3 regions of the Alteromonas sp. CH_MED4-4 genome follow, and region 2 is predicted to be linked to each of the others. Evidence: predicted binding sites of a transcription regulator. Region 2 holds the regulator's gene; each other region holds the start of a gene.

Region 1 (6,685 bases), on a different contig from region 2:
CTTGAGCGGTATAAGTTTCCGCATCTTGACTAACATCATTCGCGTATTGAGTAAGATGATGATTTAGAATATTTTCGGCGCGCTCAACAAACTCATCACGCTTAAATTTCCAACCTCTTAAATCGGCTTGCTTAGCCTGTGCAATGTAGTGCTCTAGACGCGTTTTTCTCAATAGATGTGCCTTTTTCGACAAATCAAATTCTACCAATGAGAAGTTGCGCTGTACTTTTTGAATATCCATGTGAACGGGGCGCTGTTCGTCATCAGCTGATGCTTGGCTTACGGATAGCTTTCCTTGCCCAATTACACCGACTATAACAATGATTGCTGATACCACTAAGCCTGAATAAACCCACTTTAAAAAGTTCATGCCCCACTCCTTGAACGATTTTGCACTTGTATCGATAAGCTCGCTACAATCCACTTAATTAGAAGTATTTATCACCAATGTATTGAGTCATTCGACTATTTAAGTTTCTAGCTTTCACGTTGCAGCAGATGTTTTCTGCCTGACAATACAAACTTTCGTCTATTCAATACATCAAGTAATTCACTCATATCTACTTAACCATATGCACCTTCCGCACCATATAGTTAATCTTTATTTTTCAGTAATTTAGATCAACCCAAAACTTATACTAAAGTTGTATAAGGTACTTTCTACACACAGCAAGATAAAATTTTCCTTTCAAATTTAATAAACTCACTCCCCTTAATACTGTACACTTATACAGTATTGAGGTATACCACAACAAGCAAAGTACTGGTATGGAATCTTGTTTTTTTTCAGACCGTCTACCACGTACATTTGCCTAGAGAAAGTGACCATTTGCGATGCATGACAAACTCATTCAAAAACTCGAAATTCTTTCAGATGCCGCTAAGTATGACGCTTCTTGCGCAAGTGGCTCCGCCGGTAAACGAAAAGCAGGTAAAAGTGACAAAACAGGAATAGGTTCGCTCACAGGAGGGTCAGGGATATGTCACAGCTTTACCCCTGATGGTCGATGCGTATCATTACTTAAGATCCTAATGACCAACTATTGCATATACGATTGCCATTACTGCATCAATAGGGTATCTAGCAACGTTCAACGAGCGCGTTTTACCGTTAAAGAAACGGTTGATTTAACGCTTAATTTTTATAAGCGTAACTACATTGAGGGATTATTTTTAAGTTCCGGTATTGTCGGCTCTCCTGACCTGACTATGGAGAGCATGGTACGCATCGCGAAGTCTCTTCGCATTGATCACGGATTTAAAGGATACATTCATCTTAAGACCATTCCGAATGCATCTCCTGAACTACAGGCTGAAGCTGGCTTATATGCAGATAGGCTAAGTATAAACATCGAAATGCCGACACAAAATTCGTTGAACAAATACGCCCCGGAAAAAGACCTTGGTGAAATTCACGGTTCAATGAATACATTGAAAGACAAAATAAATGAACACAAAGTAGATAAAACCTACTCGGGCAAACGCCCACCTCGCTTTGCTCCTGGCGGACAGTCCACTCAGATGATCATAGGCGCCGATGACTCAAATGATAAAGTTATCCTTGGCACGAGTGTCAAACTGTATGGTCAACAAAAATTGCGGCGCGTTTACTATTCTGCATTTTCGCCCATCCCAGATGCGTCTGAAGTCTTGCCTCTTAAACCGGCGCCACTTATCCGTGAACACCGACTTTATCAGGCCGATTGGCTCTTGCGCTTTTATGGATTTGGTTTAGATGAAATCGTACACAACGACATGCTAGATATGGAGCACGACCCCAAGCTTGCGTGGGCGCTACGCAATCGCCACATATTTCCCATCGATTTAAACAAAGCTGACAAGCTACTTTTATTGCGAGTTCCTGGACTGGGAGCACGCACAGTACAAAAAATTTTGGCTATTCGACGTTACACAAAGCTTAGCTGGTTCGATCTCACAAAAATGCGTTTACCCTTACAAAAATTAAAACCGTTCATTACTGTTAGTGATTATTCCCCCGCTATCCATTTGCTCGATAGCAGTAACTTTGAACAACAATTTAAACAACCAAAACAGTTTGAATTGTTCAGCGCCTAATCTAATTGGTACCACAATGAAAAAAGTAACAATTTCATCAGTGCCCGGATACGACGAATGGCGAAAAGCATCGAGAGAATGTCTAGCCCAACACATACCTCCGGAGAACGTTACATGGCAAACTTCGCAATCTAACCAAGACGACTTGTTTGCCGTGACCGATTCGGCCAACGCTATTGGTGAAAGCCAAACGAATTACAGAATTCCCCGATCAGTTTTAACGCTGTTGAAGTATGCGTTATGCCACCAAGCCACCGATCGTTTCGCTTTATGTTACCGCGTTTTATGGCGAGTAGTTTTCGAAAACAGAAACCTTATTCACTTAAAAACTGACGAAGATGTGTTGCGTCTCAACGTGCTGGCTAAAGCAGTAAAACGCGATGCATATAAGATAAGTGCTTTTTTGAGATTTCGAGAAGTTGTACTTGACGGACAAGAGCATTTTATTGCGTGGTATGAACCAGAACACTTCAGCTTGGAATTGAAGCTCGATTTTTTTCAGACTCGTTTTAAAAATATGTGTTGGTCAATACTTACCCCTTATCGAGCTGCGCATTGGAATACTAAAACACTTGTTTTGGAAGATAATCCTGATCCAAGTATCATTCCAAATGATGACAGAATTGAAAAATACTGGCTCACGTATTATGCAAATATATTTAATCCTGCCCGCGTAAAAACAAAGGCAATGTTAAGTTCAATGCCCAAAAAATACTGGAAGAATATGCCTGAGACGTCGCTTATTAACGATATGATACGCCAATCGGATGCTAGAGCACGTAAGATGATACTAAATGGGAAAAAAGTGGAGAATGGTGAATAAGTTCTCCTGACAAATATTAGCAGCTGTGCTTCCCTTGTTTTTTGTGATTTGGAAAGCTCTGTAAATCGTGACCAGAAAAAAAGGGGCCGAGGCCCCTTTCTTGTGTAAAGCAACAATGATATTAGTTCATCGCAGTTTCAGTAACTACACGAAGGTTGCTTTCAACATCTTTTACGTCAGACGCATTCTTGGCAATTTCCACAGCTAGGTCACGCTCAGCATCAGAATCAACGTCGCCAGTCAGTGTTACTACACCGTTTTCTACGTCAACATCGATGTCGAAACCTGAAATATCGGTATCCATAAGAAGACGAGTTTTGATTACTGTGGCGATTTTGGCGTCAGTTAACTCGCTTGTGCCTTCGTCAACAGTATCTTCCATGTCATCTGACATGTCGCCTTCCATATCTTTGTCAGAGACAACCGTTAGCTTGTTGTCTACAGACGTTACACCGTCAATATTCGCTACTAGCTCCTCCGCTAGCTTTTTATCAACAGAGTTCTCAACCTTACCAGTAAGAACGACATTACCGTTTTTAACGTCAGTATTAATGTCGAATGAATCAAGGTTACCATTGAACAACAGCGTTGCTTCTGCTTTGCCATCAATCCATGCGTCTTTGGCACCTTTCTCCCATTTGTTGTCTGTGTCCATGTCACCTGCATATGCAGCTGTAGTCAAAGTTGTAGCAACAATCATAGAAATAAGTGAACGTTTCATAACATTTCTCCTTTGTCGAAACTCGTAGATAGTCATGCCAATTCCTTGCCAACAAAATAAGACATTGTTTTATATGATAAATATTAATATCCAGGGCTAGTTAAGTAAGTTTTGTTTTGCAAACTTTGCCTTTGTTTGAGAACTTTTTACTTAATTTTGTTAATGCCCAAAACTCGTCAACTTCACTTAAGAAAAGCACCTATCAATTGTACTAGGGGATAACTTTTTGTCGTTGGCCGCCGCTAAGTTACAGTGATACTTAGGTTAAACTTATTTCACAAAGCTGCCGTAGTTATAACGATTTGTGTCGCTTCACTAGATTTAATTTTGCAGACAGAAGCAACAGGTGGAGTGTTTTTCGTTAATTAAACTCAAGGACCAACTAGACATGGATACTGCACTTACTGCTGTTTCAGTCTTATTTATAGCCGTAAGCTGGGCCCCTTTGCTTCCTTCTTCTCATTGGTTAGTAAGAGTGTGGGAATTTCCGCGACTACAAATAGCAGCTATCATTTCTTTGTTAATTGCTGGGCATATTTTTGAATCAACCTATTACGCACAGATAGATAGCCTAGCAGTAATTATTGTCGCTGGATTAACAGTTAGCCTTATTTATCAGGTTATCTGGATCATTCCTTATACCCCTCTGTATAAAAGAGAAGTTAGGCACGTCGAGGTTGAGAGTGCGAGCCAAAAGCTAAGTGTTTTATCAAGCAATGTGTATATGCCTAATGACGATTTTCGCAAGCTCATTGAACATGTACGTAATAAGCAACCTGATTTTCTCGTAACGTTGGAATCTAATGAGAAGTGGCAGAAAGGCATCAGTGAAATTGAATCTGAATACCCGTATCGTAAATTTTGCCCACTCGAAAACCTCTACGGTATGCACCTTTATAGTAAGCTTCCCTTTGAAGAGGTCTCATTGCGATTTTTAATAGAAGAGGATGTGCCGTCTATGAAAGTTAAAATCAATCACCACGGACAAGATGTCACGCTATATTTTCTTCATCCAAAACCACCAAGCCCAACAGAGAACACCTATGCAAAACCCAGAGACGTAGAACTTACGGTTGTGGGGGAAGAAATAGCTGAAACAGAGGGCCCTATTGTCGTCGCTGGCGATCTTAACGATGTGGCTTGGTCACCTACTACCAGAAAGTTCAAGAAAATAAGCGGACTTTTAGACCCACGAGAGGGGCGCGGTTTTTTCAATACATTTCACGCGAAATATCCTTTAGTGAAATGGCCGTTAGACCACGTATTTCACTCGGAACATTTTGCATTGGTCAATATAGAGAAGCTTGAAAGCATAGGCTCAGACCACTACCCGCTTTATACCGAACTAGCGTTAATCACGGACAAGGAGTAATACTCAAGACTGTAAATCTAATGAGAGCTACGGTGTTTGACACACCACATGAGGCTATCACACGCCTCTTCACGCTTTTTAAAATGGGCTAGCCCTATTAGCTTGTTATCCCGAGGCCAAACCGCTTGGTTTAGCACCTCTTGATCTTCTGCCGATAGTTGTTCGCTATCTAACACAATCTCAACCGCTTTTTTGTTGGGTTTTATTAATGTGGGGTTAGCTTCTTTGACCAGAGCAGAGTTCACACAAATATACTCTCTCTTAACAGGGTCTCTCACCACGCCGATGTAGTTGTTGTCGCAAATTATAGCTGGCCAGCCTTCCGTTATTCTGCTCTGTCCAAACATTACGAGTGTAAAGGCAACAAGAACGAAAAGTGTTAAACCGATAAATTGAGCGCTCAAATCTGGTGCTACGCTTACAATAACGCCGACAACAGCTGCGAAAAATATCCAGCCGCCAAATACTCTGCGCATAGCATTTGGTGAGATACCAGATATAACATCAACCACCTTTAATGATTGTTTGTCATAGTGTCGAATGAATACAGACGATTGTGATTCCACAGCCTTTGTCCACCAGAAAAAATACGAAATTCAGAAATTAATACGTTACAAGTAAGGCTGAAGATTTACCTACACTCTGAGTGAGTAAAAACCAATAACATGAGATTAGTTCTACTCGAAAGAAAACGTGTTAAGCAATATTTGTAGGAATATTTAAACTATTGAATTGTAATGTTTAACCTACTCACCAAGCATATCAAAATATGTGGGAACGGCAAAGCAATTACGCGCTAGACGCACAGTAAAACAAGACTTATGAAAAGAAGCGTCATGTTAATCTGCAAATTAGAACAGACCACCAAGAATTAACATAAAAAACTGCTGTTGGCCTCCATACATTCGTTTGTAAATTTTTCTCTCACTTTGCACCTCTTGCTTGCCTTGGCGCTCAACCATTGCTGCAAACACTCAAAAACAGAACTTGAAATTACACTTTTTATCAAAAAATCAATAATTTACAAAACAGGAACACTCTTTGCTTCTACGAAAGTATAACGTTCAACGTTTCATGTCGTCGTTATTACAGGTTCAACAAATTAGAAAGGGAGGAAGAGTATGCGTTCACCAATAAGTGCAGTAACTATTGTTAAGAGCAGAACTGAGAAACTGGCCAATTTGATTACTCAGTTAGAGCAATGCTCTCCAACGCCAGATGAGCTAGTCATTGTTTGGATGGCACCTCCTTCTGATTTGTCACTCGTACGCAGTGACAAATTCGACATTGTTCACAAGTTTGTGACTCAAGATGCTCTTCCGATAGCGAAAGCGCGCAACAAGGGTATGTCAGCGGCCAAGCACGCGAATTTAGTTTACCTAAACGTAGACGCAGTTATTGCCCCATCGCTTTTTAGAGATGGCTTGCTTGCGCTTCGTGACAACACCGTAGTGTTCACATCAGTGGTGTTTTTACCCAACGAGCGCTGTTGTAAGCCCTACCGACAAATTTCAAAAGATGAAAAAGAAATCGGTTATTTAGCAAGTAATGACGACACGTTACCCGAAGACGACAATAACGAAATACCTTCAAGAGATCAGGAAATTAATCATGGAAAGTTTAGTGACGATAGTATTTGTTCTACAGTGTTTTTTATTCGTAAGGCAGACTTTCAGAAAACCGGCGGCTTCGA
Region 2 (12,672 bases):
CCAGTGCCAGAGAGGATTTCTAAATGAAAAAAATGATGTGCTTTTTAGCCTTCTTCCTACCTGGCGTCGCGTTTGCGGCAGGCGGGAACGTACACCTAGATGAAGCGCCTATCGATTTGACTGATAAGGCGTCTTTACAACGCGGTGCACAGTTGTTCATGAACTACTGTTTGGGCTGTCACTCAATGAAGTATCAGCGCTATCAGCGTTCATTCCAAGATTTGGGTATTCCTGATGAACTAGGCCAAGAGTATTTGCAGTTCACGGGTGACAAGGTGTCTGACTATATCACTCGTGCAATGCCTGAAGAGGCAGCAGCAGGGTGGTTTGGTGCTGCTCCACCAGATCTAACGCTAGTGGCTCGTGTTCGTGGTGAAGACTGGATTTACACTTACCTGCGCTCTTTCTATGTTGACGAAAGCCGCCCGTTTGGTGTTAATAACACAGTGTTCCCAGAAGTGGGTATGCCACACGTGCTTCAGCCACTTCAAGGTACGCCAACGCGCACTTATGAAGAGCAAATGGTTGATGGTGAGATGGTCAAGCGTTATGTAGGCATTAAGTCAGATGGTACTGGCGCAATGTCTCCTGACGAGTACGACCAAGCCGTTGCCGATATCGTGAACTTCTTGGAGTACACAGGTGAGCCTGCGAAACTTGAATCTCACAAAATCGGTAAGTGGGTGCTTATCTTTATCGCAGTATTGTTCGTATTTGTTTACTTATTGAAGAAAGAATACTGGCGAGAAGTGCACTAATCGCACAGATTTATGTATAATATGAAAAGGGGGCTTCTCGCCCCCTTTTTTTGGTATTTACTCGTGCTACCTGAAAACCCTTTTGTATAGGGTGTTCAGGTAGCACGAGTTAACGTAATAAGCTTACCGTTTGTAAGCGTAAACTTGTTTCTCGACGGAGGAAATTGAATGGCCGTAGCCGCGAATAAACGTTCTATTATGACGTTGTTCTCTGACACAATTGATATTTATAGCCACCAGGTGCGTATTGTGTTGGCAGAAAAAGGTGTGGGTGTTGAAATCAGCTACACAGATCCTAGCAACCTGTCTGAAGATCTGTTGGAGTTAAACCCTTACGGTACTGTTCCAACTCTAGTTGATCGCGAGCTTGTACTTTACAAGTCGCACATCATCATGGAATACCTTGATGAGCGTTTTCCTCATCCACCACTTATGCCGGTATATCCAGTATCTCGTGGTCAAAGCCGCCTGATGATGCACCGCATTGAACAGGATTGGTACTCACTTGCAGCTCGAATTTTCCGTGGCGAAGGTGACGTTGAAGCAGCACGTAACGATTTACGTGAAGCTTTGTTATCACTAGCTCCAGTATTTGGTGAAATGCCTTATTTCATGAGCGAAGAGTTCAGCTTAGTTGATTGCTACCTTGCTCCGCTATTATGGCGTCTACCTGCGTTAGGTATCGAATTGAACGGTGCTGGCAGCAAAGAAATTAACGCTTACATGAACCGTATTTTCTCTCGTAGTTCATTTAAAGCGTCTTTGACTGACCAAGAGCGTGAGATTCACAACCCGCTATGACATCTATGACGTCAAACCAGCCCTATTTGCTTAGGGCTTTTTATGAGTGGATTGTTGATAACGACTTAACGCCGTACATTGTGGTAGATGCAACCAACGAGTTGGTTGAAGTGCCGCAAGAATTCGTTAAAGACGGTCAGATCGTTTTAAACGTATCACCTAGTGCGTGTGTTAACTTTTCTCTTGATTTAGATGGCTTATCTTTTCAAGCGCGCTTCTCTGGGCAACCTAGAAGATTAAGTATGCCTTGTGAAGCGGTAATGGCTATTTACGCAAGAGAAAATGGTGCAGGTACGGTATTCGCCACTGAAGAAGATGTGGCTCGTGCGCAGCAAGAGCGTCCAGAAACATCTGAAGATGTTTCTCAACCTAGCGGCCCGACGTCGCTGGAAGATGCTGATGCAAGCGACGTGAAAGACGCACCTGTTCCACCTAAAAAGGGTAAACCTACCCTTAAAGTTATTAAGTAGCTTATTAAGTAACTTATTAAATAGCTTATCAAATAACGTATTTGCCTGGTTTTGTGAAGTTTATCTACTCAGCAAAGCCAGCGCTTATCTTTCTTATTCCGTTAAGTTTTATCTCCGGCTCCCCTTCGCACAAAAGTAAAAACACCCCATTACCTGCGTAATAGGGCGCTTTCACGTTTACTGTGTTTGACCATTTAACGGGTTCGGGTAATCACCACGCGGCTCGTTGGGAAATCAAAGCGATGGGCCTCGGTTAGTACCGATGTAGACAGACCCTCACGGCTTGGATCGTCAGCGTTTGCACTAGTGACTACACCTTGGTGAAGTCTTACTGCATCGGCAAGATCATCCCTCACCACATCATAGCCCGCAGCTTCTCCGCCGCCACCCGCTGCACTAGCGGCAGGGCCTGGCATAGTAGCAGCTGTTTCTGTGTTTGCTTCTGTACCCGCATCCCAAGTCACTGTCATGAACGTTTTTATATCACCAACCGCCATGTTGCTTACATTCGCAGCGTTTAAGCCGGTGAATGCGTCGTTGGTGTTGACCAGCATGGTCGTTACCGTAAGGCGAAGGTCGTCAGCATCGAGTTCTGGAACCACTAGAGTTAGTTCTGCGCCCATTGAGCGAGGACCCAATATGCCCCCAGAGTTTTGCGCATCCAAAAAGTCCGTGGAGTCCATGGCTTCAGTAATGACCATAGACGGGTCACCGCCTTCAGCCATTATTTCAATGCCCATGCTGGCTGGCTCGCCTTCATTAAATGAATGGAAGCCTGACTCATGCAATATGACGGCGGCAGGTGCAAAGGGCTGAGAGTAGGTTAAATTGGTAATTTGTACGGTATAAACCGCTGAATTACCATTAATACCGTCTTGTCCGTCCGAACCGTCCTGGCCATCCGTACCATCTTGTCCGTCAGTACCTGCTTCCCCCTGCGGACCCGCTGGTCCTTGAGGGCCTGTATTACCATCGTCGCCGCAGGCAGCAAGAAGCGCTGAAAGCATCAATAATGTACTGAGTTTAATTATTGGATTATTCATCGTATTGGCTCCTTAAGATGCAGGAACAGTAATAACTACACGTGCTACTGGGTTCAACCAACGGTGTACGGTAGAGTCCAGATCACTGGCACCAGCGGCGCTATCAGTATCACCAAGCGCATTGCGGTGGATGTGTACTGGGCCATCTTCACCATCTTCAATTTCGCCATTAACGATTTGTGCACCCACACCCGTGCCACCTGTACCCAAATCAACAACACGAGTGGGAGCGCCGCCACCGGCAACACCCGGTACGCCATATCCACCCAGCGCGTTTCCGGTCCCAGCTTCAACAACATCTGTACGGGCACTATTTAATTCATCGTTAAGCTCAGTACCGGCGTCGTATGCATTAAGGTAATAAGTGTAGGTACCCGGCTCGGTTGGAATTTCAATACTGTCCATACCAACAAAAGCGTCGTTAGTAGGTATTAGCATGGAAAGTAGCGAAAGATATGGCTTGTCCATAGTATCGAAGGGATAGCTTAACGTAGCTTTCGGCGCGAGAAGTCCGCCAAAACGGTGCCACGTATTTGAACCATTGTCGGTATCAACAGGGCCGAGTAACGCTTCAAAGTTTGCGCCGCTTGAATCAGCATTTTGTTCGTCGTCAATAACACCAGCTTCAGCTAACCACGCTAGAGCTGATGACGCAGGTTGCCCAACTTCAAAGGCATCGACGGTGTCATCGTGAGCTATGACTAAGCGCGGCGTAAAACTCTGCGCCTGAGTCAGGTTGGTAATTTCAATGTCTAAAGTGACAGCTTGGCTTACTGATACTGCTGCTAGCGACAAAAGCGTTGCGCTAGCAAGTTTAGTGAATTTCATTTTATTGTCCTTATTTATGGCTTAAATCGCATAAAAATTTAGGGCAGTAAAATGTCCAATTCATCACAGAACTTTCACAAAACGCACACAGATTCGTCTCAATAAATAACAGTGCTGTTATAAATTCTGAATTTATATTTTTTATAAAAAAATTGTAATCACTGTGAAAGAAAACCACGAACGCACTGGTCTTGTTTTTTATTGGCGAATTAGGAGCGAGATATGATCCTTATCATCTACAGTGGAAATAAGTTTCAACAGAACATATCGCAATGCTTAAGTAAGCATAGCTTTCTTTACGACGCAGTCTCTAATTTTCAATCCGCAGAGTCGTTGCTTAAGGCGCAGCATTATTCGCTCGTTATTGTTGAGTCGCATGGAAACATTATCTGTCTTAATCGTATAAAAGGCCTTGTTGATACGAACCCAGAAAGTTGGGTGATGGCAGTGGAAAGTGACGCGATGACAGACGATGTGGCCGACGAAGAGGTAGATGAAGCAAACTACTATGAAGTAGGCGTAGATGATTATCTATCAGGGCCATTTGATGCACGCATGTTTACTGCCCGTATTCGCTCCCATATGCGCAGAAGTATGCCTAGCCAAGCACATTTAAGACCATCTCAAGGTAGTGAAGAGCGCATCGAAATAGGACCCCTTAAAATCGACCAGCGTTTTCATAGCGTAACCCTAAACGGCCAAGTGCTGACGTTAACGGCTAGGGAGTTTGCGCTACTGGATTATTTTTGTCGTCATCCAAACCAAGTTTTTTCTCGCAATCAATTGCTCAGTGAGGTGTGGGGCTATAACCACGAAGGCTACGAGCACACGGTGAATACCCATATAAATCGTTTACGCACTAAGCTTGATAAAATCAACAGTATTGAAAATGGTGGACAGCTAGTAGAAACCGTCTGGGGTGTGGGTTACAAGCTGAACGTCAATGGATATATAGCGAAAGCGCTTATTGCATGAGTGTTGTTTAGCTCACCCATGCCCTATCAGGCATGAGAGTTCAAAATTAACTTAAATTAGAAACAGCGTCGCAGTACCTAAGAAAGCAAAAATACCCACTACATCGGTTATCGTAGTTAAGATAACACTGCCAGCTAGGGCAGGGTCTATCTTAAGACGCTTCATGATCATAGGTAAGGTTGCACCCGCTAAAGCAGCCGCAATCATGTTTACCATCATGGCAAAGGCAATAATTACGCCCAGCATGTAATCTTGTTTCCATAACGCGATGACAGAGGCAATAAGCACCGCCCAAATAGCACCGTTTAAAAAGCCGATGGATATTTCTTTACTGATAAGCCATCGTGAGTTACTTGCGTTAACATGGCCTAGTGCCATACCACGGATAACTAGCGTTAGCGTCTGATTACCCGCTACACCGCCCATACTAGGGACAATGGTATTTAGAATAGCTAACACAGCCAGTTGGCTCAGCGTTGCTTCAAATAGATCACTCACCATCGCAGCCATTAGCGCCGTCACTAAGTTTACTGCCAGCCACACCGAGCGTCGTTTAGTACTTTGCATAACGGGTGCAAAGGTATCTTCGTCGTCATCAAGACCCGCCATACTCATCATCGAGTGTTCCGCGTCTTCACGAATAATATCAACCACGTCATCAATGGTAATTCGGCCCACTAAGCGATGGTTTTCATCTACAACAGGTGCTGAAAGCCAATTGTATCGCTCGAACAGGCTTGCCACTTCATCGTCTGGCATATTCACAGGAATCGCTTCAGATTCCTCGTCCATAACGTCAGACACTTTATCGTCGGTATCTGCGGTGAGTAAACGGGTAACCGGAACAATACCAACAAGGTTGTCAGTTCGGTTTACCACGTAAAACGTATCCGTATTCTCAGGTAGCTCGCCTTTTAAGCGGATATAGCGCAGAACCACGTCAATGGTCACATCGGGACGTAATGTGATGGTGTCGGTGTTCATGATGAAACCAGCGGTTTCTTCACCGTAAGACAGCGCTTGCTCTGCGCGCACGCGATCTTGTGCATCCATCGAGTCTAGAATGTCGGCCAATACTGGCTCGGGAAGGCTGCTTAGCGTCTCTGCTAAGTCATCGGTATCCATCTCTTCAAGTGCGTCAACCACATTAGCGGGAAGCATTTTTGTAATGATACCGTTTCGAACATCGTCAGACAGTTCTTCTAAAATGTCGCCGTGAAAGTCACCATCAATGAGCTCCCATAATTCGTCACGGGTTCTGCTAGGGCTAGATTCAAGAATGTGGGCGACGTCTGAAGGCGGTAATTCAAGCAGAAGCTTACGTACAGATACGAATTGACCGTTGGTCAACGCAGCGTTGAGTGCGCGTAACTGAGTTTGTACGTATTTAGAAACAAGCGCTTCTGCCATAAGGCGTTATTCCTACAAGCTAAAAGATGAACAATGCAGGCCATAGAGCCTAAGTGGGCGTAGAATATCGCAATTATGATGAGTCTGTCATGATAATTGCGTAGGTTTTGCGCGGGATTTTAAGATAACTGCGCTAAGTGTTGATTAATTGGTCAATGGATTGGGCAAGTAAGACTATTCGTCTTCGTTAAATCTGCCCTCAATAAGCTCTTCAATAGCTGCAAGTGCATCAACAGCATCACTGCCGTCCACAATCACGTCTACCTGTTCACCTTGATGGCTTTCAAGCATCATTAATCCCAATACACTGCTTGCGTCTGCTTCTTTATCGCCTTTTTTTAAGATGATTTTAGCGTCGAATTGATTAGCCAGTTTAACCAGTTGGGTCGCCGCTCTTGCATGCAACCCTAACTTATTGACGATAGTTAGCGTTTTTTGAATAGTCATTACTGATTCAGCTCTCTATGGCGAATTTGTACATCAGGGTGTATTTCACTGAAGGTTTTCGACAGGGTCTGTGCGATATAAACCGAACGGTGTTGGCCACCAGTACAGCCAATCGCTACGGTTACGTAACTTCTGTTATTGCGCTCTAAATGAGGCAGCCATGTCGTTATTAAATTCTGAATTTGCCAAATGAACTTGGTCACTACAGGCTGCGACCCCAAAAATACTTCTACTGGCGCGTCTAATCCGGTCAGATGTTTAAGGTCGGGCTCCCAGTGGGGGTTAGGTAAAAAGCGGGCATCAAAAACGTAATCCGCATCTTTAGGAATACCGTGCTTAAAGCCAAACGACTCGAACACAAGCACAAGGCGTGAGCTTTTCTTACCCAAGATACGCTCTCGAATTAACTCTGCCAGTTGGTGAATGGTAAGCTTATCAGTGTCTAAATATAAATCTGCGCGTTCAGCAATAGGAGCAAGTAGGGCTGACTCGGCTTTAATGGCTTCTGAAAGCGATTTATTAAGCTTGGCGAGAGGGTGAAGACGACGTGTTTCGCTAAAACGCTTAACCAGTACATCATCGCTCGCGTCAATGTAAACAATGGTCATCGACCACGAAGAAGGCAGGTAGTCTAGAATTTCTACCAAATCGTCAGGATTTTTAGGTAAGTTTCTCACATCGATACTTACCGCAACCTGATCGTACTCGTCAACAACTGTATGGGTTAAGGTGGGAAGTAAGTTTACCGGGATATTATCAACACAGTAATAACCTAAATCTTCCAATGCGCGAAGTGCGACAGACTTACCAGACCCCGAACGACCACTGATTATTATCAGCTTCACCTACTTTCTCCCTAATACTCTGGTTTTATCACATACGCGTTGTTGAATTAGGCGCCTACTAAACGGTTAATAGGCGCTTAATGTTTAACTTAATGCAGATAGAATATCGTCGCTTGTCGTTGCGCGACGTATTGCTTTAATCGTTTCTTTGTCGCTTAGTTTACCAGCCACGGTGGCCAGCGTTTGAAGGTGTCCTTCGGTCTGTTCCTCGGGAACGAGTAGCGCAAAAAAGATGTCTACGGGTTTCTCGTCAAGGGCGTCAAAGTCGATTGCTGGCGTGCTGGTTACAACAATGGCAATCACTTTCTCAAGGCCCGGCAGGCGCCCGTGGGGCAGGGCGATACCATTGCCAATGCCTGTACTACCCATACGCTCTCGAGCCATCAAACTGTTAAGTACCGTTGCCTGATCAATGTTCTCGTTTTGCTTGGCAGCGATATCAGCGATGATCTCAAGAATTCGCTTTTTACTATTACACTGAACCGCACACTCGGTGCGGTCCAGACTTACGATGGCTTGTATATCCATGCTTAATTAACTACTAATGTTTTTTCAGTTTTTCCTTATGCTTGATTACCTGCCGGTCGAGTTTATCAACCATGCTGTCAATCGCCGCATACATGTCGGTATTTTCTGAGGATGCGAATACTTCAGCGCCACTTAAATGAACGGTCGCTTCGGCTTTTTGATTTAATTTTTCAACGTTCAGGATGACATGCACATTAGAAATGTGATCAAAGTGACGTTCAAGTTTGCTGAACTTCGTATCGACATAATTACGCAAAGAGTCGGTGATTTCGACATGATGACCAGTAAGGTTGATTTGCATATTTCGTCTTCCTTATATTATTAAGCCCGATTAAATAAGGCTTTTGCGTTGGTTCGACGGCGGGATCGACAACGATTCCCGGTACTTTGCTATTGTTCGCCGGGCAACTTTAATGCCTTGTTCGGCCAACAATGAAGCAATCTTGCTATCACTTAGCGGCTTGCTAGGCTTTTCAGCGGCCACTAATTTCTTGATCAATGCACGAATCGCTGTAGATGAACATTCACCACCAGACTCTGTTGCAACGTGGCTTGAGAAGAAATACTTCAATTCGAAGATTCCACGTGGCGTATGCATGTACTTTTGCGTTGTCACTCGCGAAATAGTGGATTCGTGCATATCTACCATTTCTGCGACATCATTTAGCACCATTGGTTTCATCATTTCCGGGCCGTGCTCAAAAAAGCCCATTTGCTGCTGCACAATGCAGTTTGCAACCTTCATTAAGGTTTCGTTACGAGATTCAAGGCTCTTTATGAACCACTTAGCCTCTTGCATGTGTGAGCGGATGAATTGTGAATCGCTACTATTCTTGGCACGGCGACTCATTGCTGCGTATTGTTGATTTACGCTTAACTTAGGCAGACTGTCGGGGTTCAGCTCAACCACCCAACGGCCATTTTTCTTGGTTACTGAGACATCAGGAATAACGTACTCAGGCTCTTTAGTAACTAAAGCACTACCTGGGCGAGGATTCAAGGTTTGCAGCAAACGCATTGCCTCGCGTAGCTGATCTTCTTTCAATCGGCTTTTACGCATAAGCGTACGATAGTCTTTGCTGCTCAGTAAGTCAGAGTACTCTTCAATCAGTTGCTTTGCTTCAGCAAGCCACGGTGTGTCTTCTGAAAACTGGCGCAATTGCACCATCAAACATTCTTGTGGAGAGCGAGAGCCAGAACCAATAGGGTCGAACATCTGAATGCGCTTAAGCACACATTCTATTTCGTCCATTTCAATCGGCTCTTCCATATCATCATCGTTAACCGCTTCTAAAATATCGTCAAGGGTAACGGTTAAATAACCTGACTCGTCAATAGAGTCGATGATTGCTGTAGCGATTGCGCGATCGGTATCCGAGAAATGGGTAAGGCGCATTTGCCAAAGAAGGTGCTCTTGAATATCTTCAGTAGTCTCTCCTTGGAAGATTTGCTCGTCGTCATTGGATGGACCCGGAGCAGGCGAAGATGAAGCAGAGTAGTATTCATCCCACGTACTGTCGATTGGCAGCTCATCGGGAAGATCGTTTTTCTCAAGTGCATCGCCGGCTTCTAATGTGTCACTAGATGCAGAAGCAGTGGCCTCAGAGCCGCTGTCATCGTTGTCGATATTGTTCTTTTCTAGTTGCGGCTCGTCGTTACCTTCTTCAACTTCTAATAGCGGATTAGAATCGAGCGCTTCTTGGATCTCTTGTTGAAGATCAAGTGTAGAAAGCTGCAGCAGTTTAATGGCCTGCTGAAGCTGTGGTGTCATGGTAAGTTGTTGGCTAAATTTTAGCTGTAAAGATGGTTTCATCTACGTCTTATTTAAATGCTCTAAATTGAATATACCAGAGCGAAACTGAAAAATGACAATTCGGTTACATTAACTATAGCCTGAATTGTTCGCCTAGGTATACATCCCTTACTTTTTGATTACTTAAAACCTGTTCCGCCGTTCCTTGCGCAATAAGCTCGCCATGACTCACAATGTACGCCTTTTCACAAACATCCAATGTCTCTCGTACGTTATGGTCCGTGATAAGGATTCCAATACCCCTATCGCGAAGATGTTGTATTATCTTCTTTATATCATTAACTGATATTGGATCAACACCAGCAAATGGTTCGTCTAACAAAATAAATTGCGGTTTTGCTGCCAGAGCGCGGGCAATCTCAACGCGACGGCGTTCGCCCCCTGACAAACTCATCCCAGTACTATTACGTATATGGTTAATATTAAATTCATCAAGTAGCGCATCTGCTTCTTCTTCTTGCTGTTGTGAATTTAAATCTTTACGGGTTTGCAAAATGGCCATGATATTTTCATGCACTGTGAGCTTTCTGAAAATAGAGGCTTCCTGCGGTAGGTAGCCAATTCCGCGGCGTGCACGCTCGTGCATGGGCTGATGAGTTAGCTCATTGTCGTCGATTTCAATCTTGCCTTTATCCAGATTCACTAAACCAACAATCATGTAGAATGTGGTGGTCTTACCAGCGCCATTTGGGCCAAGAAGACCAACAATTTGACCCGTTGAGACAGACAGACTTACATCTCGAACAACCTGTCTTGACTTGTAAGCCTTAGCAAGATTTTTAGCGCTCAAAGTTGCCATTGCTATTCATTGCCCTCGTTGTCTTTTTTGTCTTTCTTAGACGAAGTTTTGCGAATGGTCTCAGGTGTGAATACTGTAGTCACTCGACCCTCACCATCCTTACCTGCGCCGCCAGTCGCTAGCAATTGCTCGGTAATCATATCGAACGTGATGTTGTCACCCTGTACTTTACTGGTGTCTTGTTTCAACTCTGCGTTTCCGGCAAGAGAAATCGTTCGGTTCACCACTTCATAGCGTATTTCATTAGCTTTTGCCGAAACTGGCGTGCCGTCTTCCAATTGCTGGGAATAGCTTGCAGGCTTTCCTCTAGCAATAAATATTTCACGACCACCACCGTCAGTGGCAATTACTTCCACTTCGTCAGCTTCAATAACCAAAGAGCCTTGAGTTATGAGTACGTCGTCTTTGTACAACGCGGTTTTATTTTTACCGTCGATAAACTGGGTGTTCGAGCCTATTTTTATGGGCTGCGAAAAATCATCTTCACTGGCGTGTACCGCACCGCTAGCGATGGCAAGCAATAAACTAGTTGCTAGGGGAATAAGTGGTTTGTACATGATCTAAAAGCTCGTATTCTTGTGTGCGTAAATTCGCGTTAAACCCATTACTTAAAATGACATATTGGGTGCCCAGTATTTCAACGGGTTGGTCAGATGTCATTTGCTTGGTCTCTAAATTAATTTGAATGTACTCGGTCGATATACTTCTGACAAAGTCATCGCCAGTTTGGTTCTCAATATTAACTTGGTTTTCCAGCTGGATTAGCTCGTTATTGTATAGTGTACCTTCATCAGCGGTTACCACCCATGGTGATGACGCGTTTTCTGTATAAAGGGTGTATTTAGGTTGCTGAAACAATACAAAGCCAAGCTGGTCGTAATGCTCCATCGACTCTGCAAATACTTTGTGATTTAACTCACCGTCTTGATTGTACAGCGTAGTGGTTAGATTTTTTGCTTTGTAGGCGGGCTTTAGCGCATCGTTTTCACGATTCCCCTGCGTTTCCGGCTGCTCTTCCATCCACGTAGGGATGTACATCAGCATCGCCAGAATAAATAGCGCCGATATACTTAATCCTAAGCGATTAAAGCCAAACAGGCTCATACACTAGCTCCAAAAATCTCATTTGCTACCCCTTTGGCCTGCAAAATGGTATCCGATATTTCTCGGACCGCGCCAAACCCACCGGGAAGGGTCGTAATCCAGTTTGCTTGTTTTGCTACGTAAGGATGGGCATCGGCAACCGCAATTTTAACCGCAACGTGCTTGTACATACCCGTATCTGGCATGTCATCACCTACCGCAGCCACTTCGTCAGTGTTTAACTCAAGGCGTTTCATCAGGTCGCTAAGCGCGTCTGCTTTATTCTCTTCGCCTTGAATTATATGTGCAACATTCAGTGCCTTCATTCTATTTTCAACAATGGCAGAGCGACGTCCAGTAATTACCGCGACATTCACTCCATTGCTCACTAGCGCTTTTACACCATATCCATCACGGGTATGGAATGCTTTAAGTTCTTCACCGTCGTTACCTAAGTAAATTCGACCATCTGAGAACACACCATCAACGTCGCATACCAGCAACTTTATCTTGGCTAGTTTTGCGAAAAGCGAGTCATTTATTTCCGTGTACAAGGTGGTTGTCATTTAAAGCACTCCTGCTTTTAATAGCATATGCATGTTAAAGGCCCCAACAGGTTTGCGCTTATCGTCAGTAACCATTAACGCACTAATTTTATGGGTTTCCATCAAATTCAGGGCTTCTACAGCCAGCTGACCTGCGGTGGTAGTCTTGCCGCCTTTAGTCATTACTTCTTCTACTGTCGCACTGTGTACGTCTATTCGGGCATCGAGAATTCGTCGTAGGTCGCCATCCGTAAAGACGCCTGTCAGCGTACCGTCTGCCGCTATCACGCCTGTCATACCCAGTCCCTTTTTAGATATTTCCAGCAG
Region 3 (12,672 bases), on a different contig from region 2:
AAGAGGTTGGCAGCGATCTGTTGTTCTTCTGCTGTTACCCATCTACCCACAGTGATCGTAGCGAAATTAAACAGTTTGCGAATATCTTGAAATGAAACATCAGCGCCGTCCCTGTGGCTTGGGCCGTTGCGATAAAACTGCTGATGAATACGGCCTTTACTTTCCAACACTGACATCCGAAATTAATAGGCGTTAAGCCATCGAGACCAATAACTGTTCGCACCATGCTTCGATGCGTGCGTCTGTTTTGTCGTATTGGTTTTCATCGTCAAGAGACAGGCCAACAAACTGAGTTTTGTCTTCGGTTAATGCTTTTGAGGCGGTAAACTCGTAGCCTTCGTTTGGCCAATAACCCACGATCTTACAGCCTGATGGCAATATTGCATCGTGGAGCATGCCTAGTGCATCTTGAAACCATTCACCGTAACCAAGTTGATCGCCAAGTCCGAATAAGGCGATGGTTTTCCCTGATAAATCCAAACCGTGCACTTCTTCCCAATGAGACTCCCAATCTTCCTGGAGCTCGCCAAAGTCCCACGTTGAAATACCAAAAATGATAATGTCGTATTCGGCCGTGCGCGTTAGGTTAACGTCTTTAATGTTGTGAAGGTCAACAATATCTTCGTCGAAAAGGCTATTGAGCTGCGCTTGGATTTTTTCTGCTGCCATTTCGGTATAGCAGGTTGTTGAGCCGTAAAATAATCCGATGGACAGTGCGCTATCACTCATTAGATACCTCTTTTGAACTAATCGTCTTTAGAAGCTGGGAATTCTACCTCTTTACCGTTGCTCAACAAAGCTTTGCACTGAACATCGGTGTTTTTCTGTGAAATTTTTAATACACCAATGGCGCAACCGTTGAATAATTCGCCATAGCCCAAACTTGGCTCTCTCGCTTTTACTGACATATTTCGACGTCTTGTGAAAAGGTTTAGAGGCGATTTAGAGCGATAAAGCACGCGGTTTAATCTATCTAGCCATTTGATCAATCCATCCGGAAAGGCGTTTTTTAATCCACTGCAGGTGAACTGGGTGATGTGAGGGCTGTTGCGCCTAAAGCGCAGACGTACATCGTATACAAAGGAATAGTGCACATCGCCAGATAGAATGATGAAATCGGGGGGCGTTTTGTAATGCCTGAATATGTTTAATATAACGTTCGCGGTGCCTTTGTGGGCCATCCAGTTCTCAGCATCAACAGTAAGCGCCTTGCCAAAAAACGTAAACACCTTTTGAATGGCTTCGATAACCTTTACACCATAAATGGGAGCGGCAGAAACAACGATGACAGATTCTTTGCCAATTATCGAATGCTGAAAATCACACAGTGCTTCCCAGTCCATTAGCCCCGAGGGCTTATTCATATTAGATTCACTGCGCCAACGCTGCGTGCGGGTGTCTAAAACCTCAATAGGTGGTGTAGTATCTAAACGGTAATGCCACTGATCAAAATCCAAAAGATCATCAATGATTTCATCGTGCGAGTTTAAACCGCTTTCTCCCATTGATTCTTGTACTTTAGCAATTAATGGCGCTACTTTTTTTGGTGCATTTCCCCAGCCTTGGCAAAGCAAGTAGCCGATAAGCGCATTGCCGATCATGCGTTTTGATAGAGGGTTTCCATAGACTTCTTGTTCCCAGCCCCGGGTTAAGTTCCAATCGTCGGTAACATCGTGATCGTCAAAGATCATATAGGTAGGAATATGTGCCAGAGCCCTACGTACCTGCGGTAGCTGTTTTACAAAGCCGTTAAGCGCCTCGTGTTCTTTGTCGAAAATAACGTGGTATTTTGGGGGGATCCCATCTTTATCTATATTGATATCAGCCCAAAGCGTGTCGGACCACACCAGTAAATACATAGCGATGATCTCCGCACTGCCAATCAAATGGTTTTGCGCGTTTACTGATGTGAATACCGGTTTTTTCTTAGCACCAAAGAATATTGAAGACAGTACCGTATTGGTCGCAATTTGTGGCAGAAGCTGCTCTCGTTCGTAATACCCATGTTCATGTGTGGCAAGTTCATTAGTGTTGGTTACTACTGCCCCTTCCAGTGCTTCATGATAAAGACCTAAACGGTCAATCACGCTGTGTATGGCTTTAAGCATAGGACCTGCGACATCATCAGCGTAAATTTGATCGCCCGTCATCAACAGGAGATCGGGAAAATCATTTTGCTTTTTGAACGCATTTTTATGGAGTACATCTACTTGTGCTAGGGCATCATCACTGTGAAAGTGAGGCTTACGGCATGAGCCGTGCAATATGGTCTCGGGAGTCTCGGTGTAGTGGAAACATAAGGAAGACTGCCCATCGTAAAGAAGCCCGCGTTGTTCATTTTCCCATGAAGCCTGCTGAGCATCGTCGCTAAAAGATAGCGAGTAACCTATCCGCGCAGTATCTTCGAAGGGCTCTGACGAAGTGAAAGAGAGCAAGTGTATAAATGCGTACTTACCTACGCGTATGGTTTCGCGTTGACAATTGCCGCTGACGACGACTTCATTTGCAGATAGATTTAGCGTAGGTGAATCGGCGTTACTGGTTACTACCCAAATATGACATTCTGTAGATGTCACCTTTCTTACTATCGGACCTGCAATAACTTGGGGCAAGTGCTGCGTAGAAATGACGCTCTCCTTTAATTTTCGTCAATATTAATACACGTAAGCGTGTTAACTAAATATGCTGCACATTAATCGAAAACATGATGACAGCACGACTATTTAACGTTGCCAAATCATATATGTACTCAGCAAACCTGATGTCTATCGCATAACCTTACTCTTTTTTGTGAATAAACGGTATGCTCGATATACTCCCTTACAATTTTTTCAGTTTTACCTTTTGCTCTCGTCTTAATAAACGGAGAGAGGACTTCACACTATGCTAAAATATTTAACCAGTGCTGTGCTAACCACTTTACTGATAAGCGCCTGTAGCGAGCCGAAAGACGTTGTTATCACTCCTGAACCTCAAGACTTAACAGAAGTCACTGTGGGTAAATGGATCCTTGATGAAAAAGGCAACGTTATGTTTGATCCTCAAACCTCAGGGTTAGTGGTGCTAGACGGTCAACTTGTCACTATCGCAGATGCTAGCGCTGATACCACTCAACAGTTGAAACTTCATAGCATTTCACCAGATACCGCAACGCTGAGCGCATCGAGCGAACGCTTTTCATTTTCCAATACCGTGCGCCGAAGCTGCTTTTATAGCTATTTGAGCGAGCAACCTGATTTAGAAGCGCTAGCCGTAGACCCCAGAGACACTAACGTAATTTATACGGTTACCGAAGATGCTACCCGTACCGGCGCGTTAAGCCCTCGCTGTGAAACCAAATACGAGGAAACAGGGTCAACAGATTACCCTACCTTGTTGGTAAAATTGACACGAAAAGATAATGGCTCGGTTGAAATGTCGGATGTGCGACCTCTTCAGTTTCCCAACGATTTTGAAGTAGGTAATTTTCCTAACGACGGCATTGAAGGGTTGACGATGGCTGAAGACGGCACGTTATATCTGGCGCTAGAGAAAGATAAAGCAGGACAGCCAAGAATTTTTACATTGGCTGTTGATGAAGACTTTTTCTCGTCGAATGATTTTGCCACAGTGAGCGAGCCTAACCTTCAACTTCCTTCGTTTACTTCAGGTAATCATCCTATCAATGGACTGGCGTTATATACTCATTCAACGGGCGCATCCTATTTGTTTGGCGCAGCAAGAAACGACAATGAACTGTGGGTAATTGATGTGAGTGGCAGTAAGCCAACAAAGCGTATCCCTATTACTTTCGACGTTGCCGGCGATCAGAGTTGCGAACAATACACAATGGATAATTCGTCGATGGAAGGACTAGTGACCATTGAAAATACCTTGTGGATCATTAACGATCCTTGGGAGAAAAACTACCTTAAAAACGCGACGTGCGAAGCTCATAAGAAGCGTTATGAAGACTTAGCGCCTTTATTGTTTCCATTAGAAATTAACAGCGTTTGGTTTGAATAATAAGAAAACGAATAGATTGAAAAACAAAAGGGTTGCTTTTAAGCAACCCTTTTTATTGTTGGCTAACGCTATTGATAGCGCGCTTAATATCGCTGTTTTATTTATGCGCCGCTGCGAAGTCGAGAAGCGAAGGTTTTTTTGAACTTCGCAAGTTTAGGCGCCACCACCATAGAGCAATATTGGTTTTGTGGATTATTTTTGAAGTAATCTTGGTGGTAGTCTTCGGCGTCGTAGTAGTTATTTACTGCTACTATTTCAGTCACTACGGGATCGGGCCAAATCTCTTCTTCTGTGATTTCTGCGATAATTTTTTCTGCTTCAGCTTTTTGTGTATCGTCGTGATAGAAAACCGCGCTGCGATACTGTGTGCCTACATCATTGCCCTGTCTGTTAAGCTGTGTAGGGTTGTGCAGCGCAAAGAAAATTTCTAGTATCTCTCGGTAGCTAATGCTGTCGGCATCAAACGTCACTTGTACCACTTCAGCATGGCCAGTATTTCCTTTGCATACCTCTTCATAGGTTGGATCGGCCTTTTCGCCTCCAGCATAGCCAGAAATTGCTTTTTCCACGCCTTCAACGCTATTAAACGCTGATTCGATACACCAAAAGCATCCGCCTGCCAACGTGGCGACTTGTAAATTTGCCATAGTAAAAACCTCTCTTAATCTTTGTCTGTAGTGTGGGTGCGGGTAGGTCACAACACAAGTCATCCAAGCGTGTTTTTTTATCGTATAAACGAATATTAAATAAGAATAATGTGCGAGCTGAGTGAAAGGTTTTAACATGTAAAGTTAGCTGTTTTCTTTCAAGCAGTTTACAACTGGTAAGAGTGCGTATAAGCGTGTTCAAAATTTGGCAGAGGTATTCAGTCGTGATTATTTTCTATGACGGGTATTGTCCGTTGTGTATCGCTGAAATGCGTCATTTAAGAAAAAGAGACAAGCACAACAAATTAACATTGGTAGATATCCAGGCCCCCGATTTTTCGAGCCGTTATCCAACCATGGATTGGCATGCACTCAATGCAAGAATTCACGGACTTCGTGAAGACGGGACGTTGATAACTGGCCTTGATGTCACTCATGAAGCATGGAAAGCCGTGGGCATGGGTTGGCTATATGCACCGCTTCGCTGGCCTGTTATTCGTCATATAGCCGATGCTTTCTACAATGTATTCGCAAAGCATAGATACACCATTTCATACCTGTTAACAGGTAAAAAACGCCAGTGCGATCGCTGCATACCAGGAGAAGCCAGTGAAAAATAACGTCCTTATAGTGGGCGCGTCGGGCGGTATTGCGTCTGCGCTTATTGAGCAATATAGCAGTGATGGTGCTAGGGTGTTTGCGGTTAGTCGCGCCCCTTTATCTGACACTAATCATTCTGGGGATGTTACCTATCATCAGCTGGCCGAACAGGACGATATGTACATTAGCGGTTTTGTAAAACAACTCGCTGAGCAAGACGTTGTGTTAAATACGGTAGTAATAACAACCGGTTTTTTGCATAACGAAAGCGATGGCATTCATCCTGAGAAACGTTTGGAAGATGTCAGCGAGCAGGCCTTAGCGGCTTATTTTTCGACTAACAGCATTATTCCCGCAATGTGGCTCAAGCATTTAGTGAATATCATGAGTAAAGAAGGTTCAACCCTTGTTTGCTTAAGCGCGAGAGTAGGGAGTATTTCAGATAATGGACTTGGAGGGTGGTACGGCTACCGCGCGTCGAAAGCGGCGCTCAACATGTTGGTTAAAACGGCGTCGGTAGAATACAAGCGCAGATTGAAAGACGTGATGCTTGTTTGTTATCACCCTGGGACGGTTGATACGGGGCTTTCTAAGCCTTTTCAAAAGAACGTCGCCGCCAAGATACTGTTCACGCCTGAGTTTACCGCTAAACAGCTCATTCACCACCTTTCGGCGCTTAATCGAGACCAAGCTTGTCATTTTATCGACTGGAATGGCGAAGTGGTAACTTGGTGATACGGTCTAACATCATTTCAGCAAGTCCAACATCAAGACTTTTTATTTCACTGCTGTTACCATGCTATTTTTGGGAATGGTGCAGCGTATTGATAAGCCCATAGAGGTAGCAATACAACGCGTTGACGCCACACGTGAGTCATAACAACAAACGCCATCCTGATAATAAATAATACCAGTTCGCTCGGCTTGATTCTTACGAATAGTAAGTACCGACAACCAGCATAAATTGTGAGCACACGACGTGTTTGTGCATCACAAGGCGTGATACGGCGAACTGCTATAACAATAACTCAACAAGAGGAAGGGATATGAGCGGGGCCAGAGAACAGTTCGGATCGCGCATAGGTTTTATTTTGGCTGCTGCAGGTTCTGCGGTAGGCATAGGTAATTTGGTAGGGTTTCCTGTCGGTGCAGCTAAAAATGGCGGTGGTGCATTTCTTTTAATGTACGCTATTTTCGTTTTTGCCATTTGTTTACCGGTAATGCTGGCGGAAATGTCAGTTGGTCGCCATGCTAAAAAAGACCCGCTTGGTGCATACAGTGATATAAGCGGTAATGAAAAGAAATGGAAAGTCGCGGGATGGCTAGCTATTGCTACGCCATTCATGATTGCCGTTTTCTACATGGTTATTACCGTGTGGCTTTTCGGCTATTTGTTCGAAGCAGTAAGCGGAAATCTAGACAAGTTAGCTAACCCAGAAACCTTTGGGCTGTTTATTAACTCAGAAGCCATATTTTTATATATGGCGGCCGTTGTTGGTGTGGTCTACCTCATCCTTCAAGGCGGTGTAAAAGAAGGGATAGAAAAAGCGGCAAAGCTGCTCATGCCTGCGCTATTCGTGATGCTAATCGGTCTCGTTATCTTCGTATTAACCCGCGAAAATGCGATGGCTGGCGTTGAGTTCTACATCGTTCCTGAGTTTTCAAAAATTACTGCTGAAGTGGTGAATGGTGCGCTATCGCAGGCCTTTTTCTCTCTATCGTTGGGCATGGGTATTCTTATAACCTATGGTAGCTACATTGATAAGCGTGCAGATGTACCGAGCGCTGCCAAGCTGGTGGCGTTAACGGATACAGCCGTGGCGTTCACTGCGGGTTTGATGATCCTTCCAGCCATCTTCTCTTTTAACCCAGACATTAACCCTGATGATTTGAGTGAATCGTCAGTGGGCATGATTTTTACTTACCTGCCTAGTATCTTTCTAGCGTTACAAGACTCGATTGGATATATGGGCGCATCGATTGTCGCTAGCTTGTTCTTCTTATTAGTGTTCTTTGCGGCAATTACGTCGCTAGTGTCTATTTTTGAAGTACCAGTTGCGGCGCTTATGGATGAAAAAGGTGTAAGCCGTAAATGGGCGCTTGGGTCGCTAGGAAGCATTATGATTTTGCTAGCCATCCTAAGTGCGTTGTCATTCGGTAAAGTTGATATGCTTACGTCGTTTATGCACTACGCTGGCGCAGATAAATCACTGTTTGATGTCATTTACGATGTGTTCTACGACACGATTTTGCCTTTAAACGGCTTGCTAATTTGTTTGTTTGTTATTTATCGTTGGAAGAGTGCAAACTTCAATGCTTCTTTGGAACAGGGCAGCAGTGGTTACAAAGGTAGCTGGTTTGAAAAATATGTGGATATATCGCTGAAAACCTTTATTCCACTTATTTTACTCGTGATTTTTGTAAACACGGTAGCGGTAAAATACTTCGGGTTGAGCCTATTCGGATAGTCAGGTTTTACATGAAATGACGTGAGCTAGCAGCGAGCTCAACTTAAATACGGCAAGCCTAAAGCTTGCCGTTTTTGTTTGTGTCAGAGTATGTATTTTCAATAAGTGTAAAGCCTAAAACATGCGATAGGGGTCGCTATACTCTGGTGTAATATTTAGCCTTGCCCAGCTTTGTGCGGCGTCAATCACTTTGCCAGCAGGTTCTGCTTCAGTATCAGAAAAGCGAGGAGCATCAATATCCATCGCCTTCGCTGCATCCACGTAATAAATACCGCGCTTAGGATGAGACAAGCTGCAAAGGTGAATAACATCGTTAAGCGGCTTGCCACAAATGATGGTCGTCAGCGCAGATACAATGTCGTACACATGTACAAGGTTTATTCGCTTATTTCCTGCATCTAACTGTTTTCCACTTAACGAGCGGGCGGGGTGACGGTCTGGGCCTACTAAACCGGCTAGGCGAACAATACTGATATCAACCTGACCTCGTTTAGACAATAAATAGTCTTCAATAGTCACGTGGGCTTTGGCCGAGGCTGTTTGCGGCTGTGTAGTGCTGACTTCGGACACTACCTCATTTGTTGCATCGCCGTAAACCGACGTGGTGCTGATAAACACGATATGCGCCACCTTTACGCTGATGGCTGCGTCTATCAACTGCAGCATATTGTTGGTGTATGACGAGAGATCTGTGTTTCTCCTGCCAGGGGGAATATTTAGCAACAAGGTAGCGTTTGGCAAGTGGTTACAAAGCGCTGATGTATCTTCGCCCAGGGCATATTCAATTGCGGTGATACCTTGGTCTTTTAACGCGAGACGTTTCTGTTGGCTTCGAGTGGTGCCAACAATATTGACCTTGCCTGAAAGTGCGTTGCCCACATAGCTGGCTAACCAGCCGTAGCCACTAATTACTACATTTTGAGTCATCGATTAAATACCCCTTTGTTTAGGGCTTAAGAGTACATTAATTGGAGGGCGGTTGTCGTTAACTGTAAAAATGAAAAACCGACTGGGTTACAGTCGGTTTTCAAAGGTGAGTGGTTAGAGTTGCAAGTCGTTTCGCTTTGCGCGTTTAGTTCGCTAAATGTTCCAACTACATTTTCATTTCGTCGTTGCGGTCATGGTGGTTGTCTTGATCAATATCTAGCAGGTTCAAGTCATCTAGCCCCGATATGGATGCCTGCATCTTGCCTTCGGCATAATCCGCTTTCTTCAGTACCTTACACAATGCATCGCCTTTTTCTTCCAGCGCAGCCGCTTGGCTTTCTAAGCGATATTCTAAATCTTCACCCCAGCGCTCCATCTTTTGCTCAAACTCAGACATATCACCGCCTTCCCACAACATTTGTGTTCCTACGGCAATAAGTATTCTACCCATAGACTCACTGATTAAAGACTCAATTTGCGCTTCGAATTCTTGCTCCCAGCTTTCGTCAAACCAACCTGGCTCATCGAATTTAGTTGAATCAACGCGAATATTGCCTGCGTCATCATAGAATGAAGTGTTTAGTTTGGTTTCAAGTGAGTCGAACAGTTCACGAAAATCGTCACCCATTTGATCGCCGCCTAACAGTTCAGTAAATACTTCAGTTACTGCCACGTTGGCAATTTGCAGCCCTTCACTGGCGATATTCAAGGTCATAGGGATGGCGATATCAATGTTGTTGTAATATTCACTTACCCAGCGCTGTTGTTCGCTGTCAAGCGATACTGGTTCGCCGTTAATGGTCATATTGTGATGGGAGTCAATCGTCATCACTGAGCCATTGTCCATCTGTACCGTTAGATCACCTTGGTAATATTGAATATGACCATCAAGCTCCATGTCACAACTGTTGTTTTGAAAGCTGCTGTCATGCGCAAATGCGTGGCCGCTCATTAAAGTACTGGTAAGGGCAACTGAAAGTAATAGTTTCTTAGACATTGTTCATTCCTTAATTTACGTGTGACGCGTTAACGAAAGTGCTCGAAGCAAACTGCAATGCGTTGTAGTGTCACTGTCAGATAGACGCTAACGATACTCGCTGTATACCTAAGGTAGAGCAATGGCCTTGCCAATATTTAAAGTCTATATCTTTCAAATGGTTAGTAATATTTGATGATTTCTTTATGCTCTGCTAAATACACTATTTAGTGAGATTACCAACTAATTAGTAGTTTTGACTAAGATCAATTAATACCAATAGCGGTACATTTAAGCCAATCCAAGCATGGTTAAATCTTATTTATTGGTGCATAATACCGCCAATATTTTTAAGGGGTTATCACAATGGCTGATTGGATTAATGCAATTATGTTTGGTGTTGCGCTAATTGCCTTTACGCTAGGGCTAAGCAGCATCGTTATGGGCTTTTTGACTGCTAAAGCAGGTGCTGAAGGTATGCAGGAAAAAATCGAGTACGGTTTTTTTGGCGTTACTGGTTTAGTACTTTGCTTACTGATGGCCTACGCATTGGCTTAAGCGATAAGCATTAAAAAAACCGGCTATCTCAGCCGGTTTTTTTTCGTCTTGAACAAGTCTTTATTCATCACTGCCTTATCGATTAGGTTCGCTCTTCTCCTGAGCATCCTCAGGTGCATTGTCGCTTTCAGGACTGTTTCTATAAGCGCTTTGTTCGCGATGGGCAAGCAGCGACAAATGTCCATCACGTTGATAAGCACGTAAATCGAACAAATCCAGCATAGCCATAACGTGGTCGAAAATATCCGCCTGTACTTTTTCGTACCTCACCCATTCCTTTTGTGCACTGAAGCAGTAAATTTCTAAAGGTAAACCAAGCTCATTAGGCGGTAGCTGCCTAACCATTAGGGTCAGTTCTTGGTTTATATCCGGGTGCTTGCGCAAGTATGCCTCTAAATAAGCTCTAAAAGTGCCGATGTTGGTAAGGCGACGGCTGTTTAGCAGATCCGACTCATCAATGGAGTAATCTCGGTGATAAGCGCGGAGCTCATTTTTCTTCTTATCGATATATTCGTTGATATAGCGAATTTTCGAAAAGCGCTCTAGCATATCGTTGTCACAAAGCTTAATAGAGTGCACATCAATATAAATGGCGCGCTTAATTCTGCGTCCGCCAGACTCTTGCATACCGCGCCAGTTCTTAACTGCTTCTGTAGTAAGGCTGTAAGTCGGCAGCGTAGAAATGGTTTTATCCCAGTTCTGTACTTTGACGTTGGTAAGGCCTATCTCGAGTATTTCACCATCTACTTCATACTTAGGCATGGCAATCCAGTCGCCCGTATTAAACATGCGGTTAGCGGCTATTTGAATGCCGGCAACAAAGCCCAGAATGGTGTCTCTGAATATCAATAGTAAAACAGCGGCAATGGCGGTTAAGCCAGACACAATAAGTAGCGGGCTTCTGTCTACAATTAAAGAGATACTTAATAGTATGGTGACAATAGCAAATGCCAATTTGGTAACTTGAATAAAGCCAGTGATAGGTGCGCGTTTAGCAAGCGCTGAGGCGTTATAAACGTCTTCCACTGTGCTCAACATGGCATATAAGGCAAGAAGGCCGCTATATAGCATGTATAGCTGAGCGCTCTTTATCACCATACCGTGCATCACGGCTTCATCGCTAATAAGTACTGGTGTAGTTAGGTAAATAAACAGGGCAGGAAACAGGTGCATTAAGCGACGGAAAAATCCGTGCTGCTGCAAGGCGTTGTCCCAGAGGTTATTGGATTTGTATACCCAACTGGCTATCTGAGGGCGCACCAATAGCCTTGCGATAATATAGATTACCGCCGACACCACTAAAATACTACTTAGTGCGATGACGTTATACAGCGGATCTTCAGTAGTAAGATTCGGGAAAATATCATTAACTATGTGAATAAAGTTATCGCGTACTGAAGCACTGACTTCCATTAATTACGACTCCAACATTTTCTTTATACGGTTGTCTTTATTTTCCCATAGACCGTTCAACCAGTTTTGGAAATAAAGACGAAACTCAGACTCAGTGCGTTCTGAATGCTGTTGTAATTCAGGTACCGGCGTAACGTTCACATCGATCACGATTTTTGTCATCTGACCGCTAAGCATTGCCATCATAGGGTGACGCTTATTTTCCGGGTAAAGCAGCGAGATATCTAACACGTTGGTAAATAATTCGCCCATAGCTGAGAGCGTAAAGGAAACGCCGCCGGCTTTGGGAGGCAGGAGGTTTTTATAGGGACTTTGCTTTGACAGATGCTTCAATGAAGTAAATCGAGTTCCCTCTACAAAGTTAATGACCGTTGTGGGCACCGTTCTAAACTTCTCACAATACGCTTTGGTGGTTTCGAGATCCTTTCCTTTTTTCTCTGGGTGCTTTTCTAAATACGCACGGGTGTATCTGTGCATAAACGGCATATCAAGTGCCCAGGCACCCAGTCCGACAAATGGCAGCCAAATAAGCTCTTTCTTAAGGAAAAATTTGGGTGCAGGAATGCGGTTCGTTGCGAATTCGATGAGCAGAATAATGTCGAGGTAGCTTAAATGATTGGCAATAATCAGATACCAACGGTCTTTTGACAGCTCGCCGTGTACCGAACACTCAATATCGACGCGGTTAAACAAGCGTATCATGAGAACGCTGACCCGTCCGAAGCTAAACATTAGCCCGTGCATCACTTTATTCCATGCCGTTCTTATCTTTCCGTTAGGCATAATAAGTTTTACCAAACCCAGTAAGATAATTAAGCCTCCCCACAACGCAAGATTGAGGATTTGTAGTGAAGTATGTAATACGAAAATAAAAGGAGCGAGTACTGCGCGAATCATAATGGTTTCTGTGTTGCGTTTAGTGAATCTAAAAGTTGATCTTTGGCATGCCAGCGTTCATTCAACCACGTCTGAAAACGGGCTCGAACTTGCGGATCATCAAAATAATTGTCGCTGAAAATGCCGTTTTCCATAATGTCTTTGATGGGCATTACGTTGATATTCACACGAATATCACGAA

Evidence for each region. The regulator sigma-54, encoded in region 2, starts transcription at its own class of promoters, with help from an activator protein. The targets are predictions, from matches to a motif close to GTTGGCACGNNNNTNGNNT.
Region 1: a site for sigma-54 is predicted at 3,655-3,673, ahead of WA381_RS16460 (BON domain-containing protein). Genes of this name have one in related genera too.
Region 3: a site for sigma-54 is predicted at 9,761-9,779, ahead of WA381_RS11740 (DUF2884 family protein). Genes of this name have one in related genera too.

What each region holds. Positions count from the first base shown of each region.
Region 1 is NZ_JAYMEU010000027.1:61,918-68,602, reverse strand. It holds gene WA381_RS16475 (hypothetical protein) at 1-370, opposite strand, end outside; gene WA381_RS16470 (putative DNA modification/repair radical SAM protein) at 835-2,076, shown strand; gene WA381_RS16465 (TIGR03915 family putative DNA repair protein) at 2,093-2,899, shown strand; gene WA381_RS16460 (BON domain-containing protein) at 3,021-3,620, opposite strand; gene WA381_RS16455 (endonuclease/exonuclease/phosphatase family protein) at 4,009-4,992, shown strand; gene WA381_RS16450 (hypothetical protein) at 5,010-5,558, opposite strand; gene WA381_RS16445 (glycosyltransferase family 2 protein) at 6,114-6,685, shown strand, end outside.
Region 2 is NZ_JAYMEU010000013.1:46,201-58,872, forward strand. It holds gene WA381_RS10785 (cytochrome b) at 1-27, shown strand, start outside; gene WA381_RS10790 (cytochrome c1) at 24-758, shown strand; gene sspA (stringent starvation protein SspA) at 927-1,559, shown strand; gene WA381_RS10800 (ClpXP protease specificity-enhancing factor) at 1,556-2,029, shown strand; gene WA381_RS10805 (spondin domain-containing protein) at 2,224-3,072, opposite strand; gene WA381_RS10810 (spondin domain-containing protein) at 3,085-3,900, opposite strand; gene WA381_RS10815 (response regulator transcription factor) at 4,123-4,875, shown strand; gene mgtE (magnesium transporter) at 4,927-6,285, opposite strand; gene WA381_RS10825 (HPr family phosphocarrier protein) at 6,460-6,732, opposite strand; gene rapZ (RNase adapter RapZ) at 6,732-7,577, opposite strand; gene ptsN (PTS IIA-like nitrogen regulatory protein PtsN) at 7,662-8,105, opposite strand; gene hpf (ribosome hibernation promoting factor) at 8,119-8,406, opposite strand; gene WA381_RS10845 (RNA polymerase factor sigma-54) at 8,437-9,918, opposite strand; gene lptB (LPS export ABC transporter ATP-binding protein) at 9,992-10,717, opposite strand; gene lptA (lipopolysaccharide transport periplasmic protein LptA) at 10,720-11,274, opposite strand; gene lptC (LPS export ABC transporter periplasmic protein LptC) at 11,243-11,821, opposite strand; gene kdsC (3-deoxy-manno-octulosonate-8-phosphatase KdsC) at 11,818-12,366, opposite strand; gene WA381_RS10870 (KpsF/GutQ family sugar-phosphate isomerase) at 12,367-12,672, opposite strand, start outside.
Region 3 is NZ_JAYMEU010000014.1:121,825-134,496, forward strand. It holds gene WA381_RS11695 (CLCA_X family protein) at 1-167, opposite strand, end outside; gene fldB (flavodoxin FldB) at 193-729, opposite strand; gene WA381_RS11705 (alkaline phosphatase family protein) at 747-2,612, opposite strand; gene WA381_RS11710 (hypothetical protein) at 2,884-4,005, shown strand; gene msrA (peptide-methionine (S)-S-oxide reductase MsrA) at 4,107-4,652, opposite strand; gene WA381_RS11720 (thiol-disulfide oxidoreductase DCC family protein) at 4,877-5,272, shown strand; gene WA381_RS11725 (SDR family NAD(P)-dependent oxidoreductase) at 5,262-5,987, shown strand; gene WA381_RS11730 (sodium-dependent transporter) at 6,299-7,720, shown strand; gene WA381_RS11735 (NAD-dependent epimerase/dehydratase family protein) at 7,835-8,647, opposite strand; gene WA381_RS11740 (DUF2884 family protein) at 8,814-9,644, opposite strand; gene WA381_RS11745 (hypothetical protein) at 9,990-10,181, shown strand; gene WA381_RS11750 (mechanosensitive ion channel family protein) at 10,257-11,594, opposite strand; gene WA381_RS11755 (acyltransferase) at 11,598-12,491, opposite strand; gene WA381_RS11760 (acyltransferase) at 12,488-12,672, opposite strand, start outside.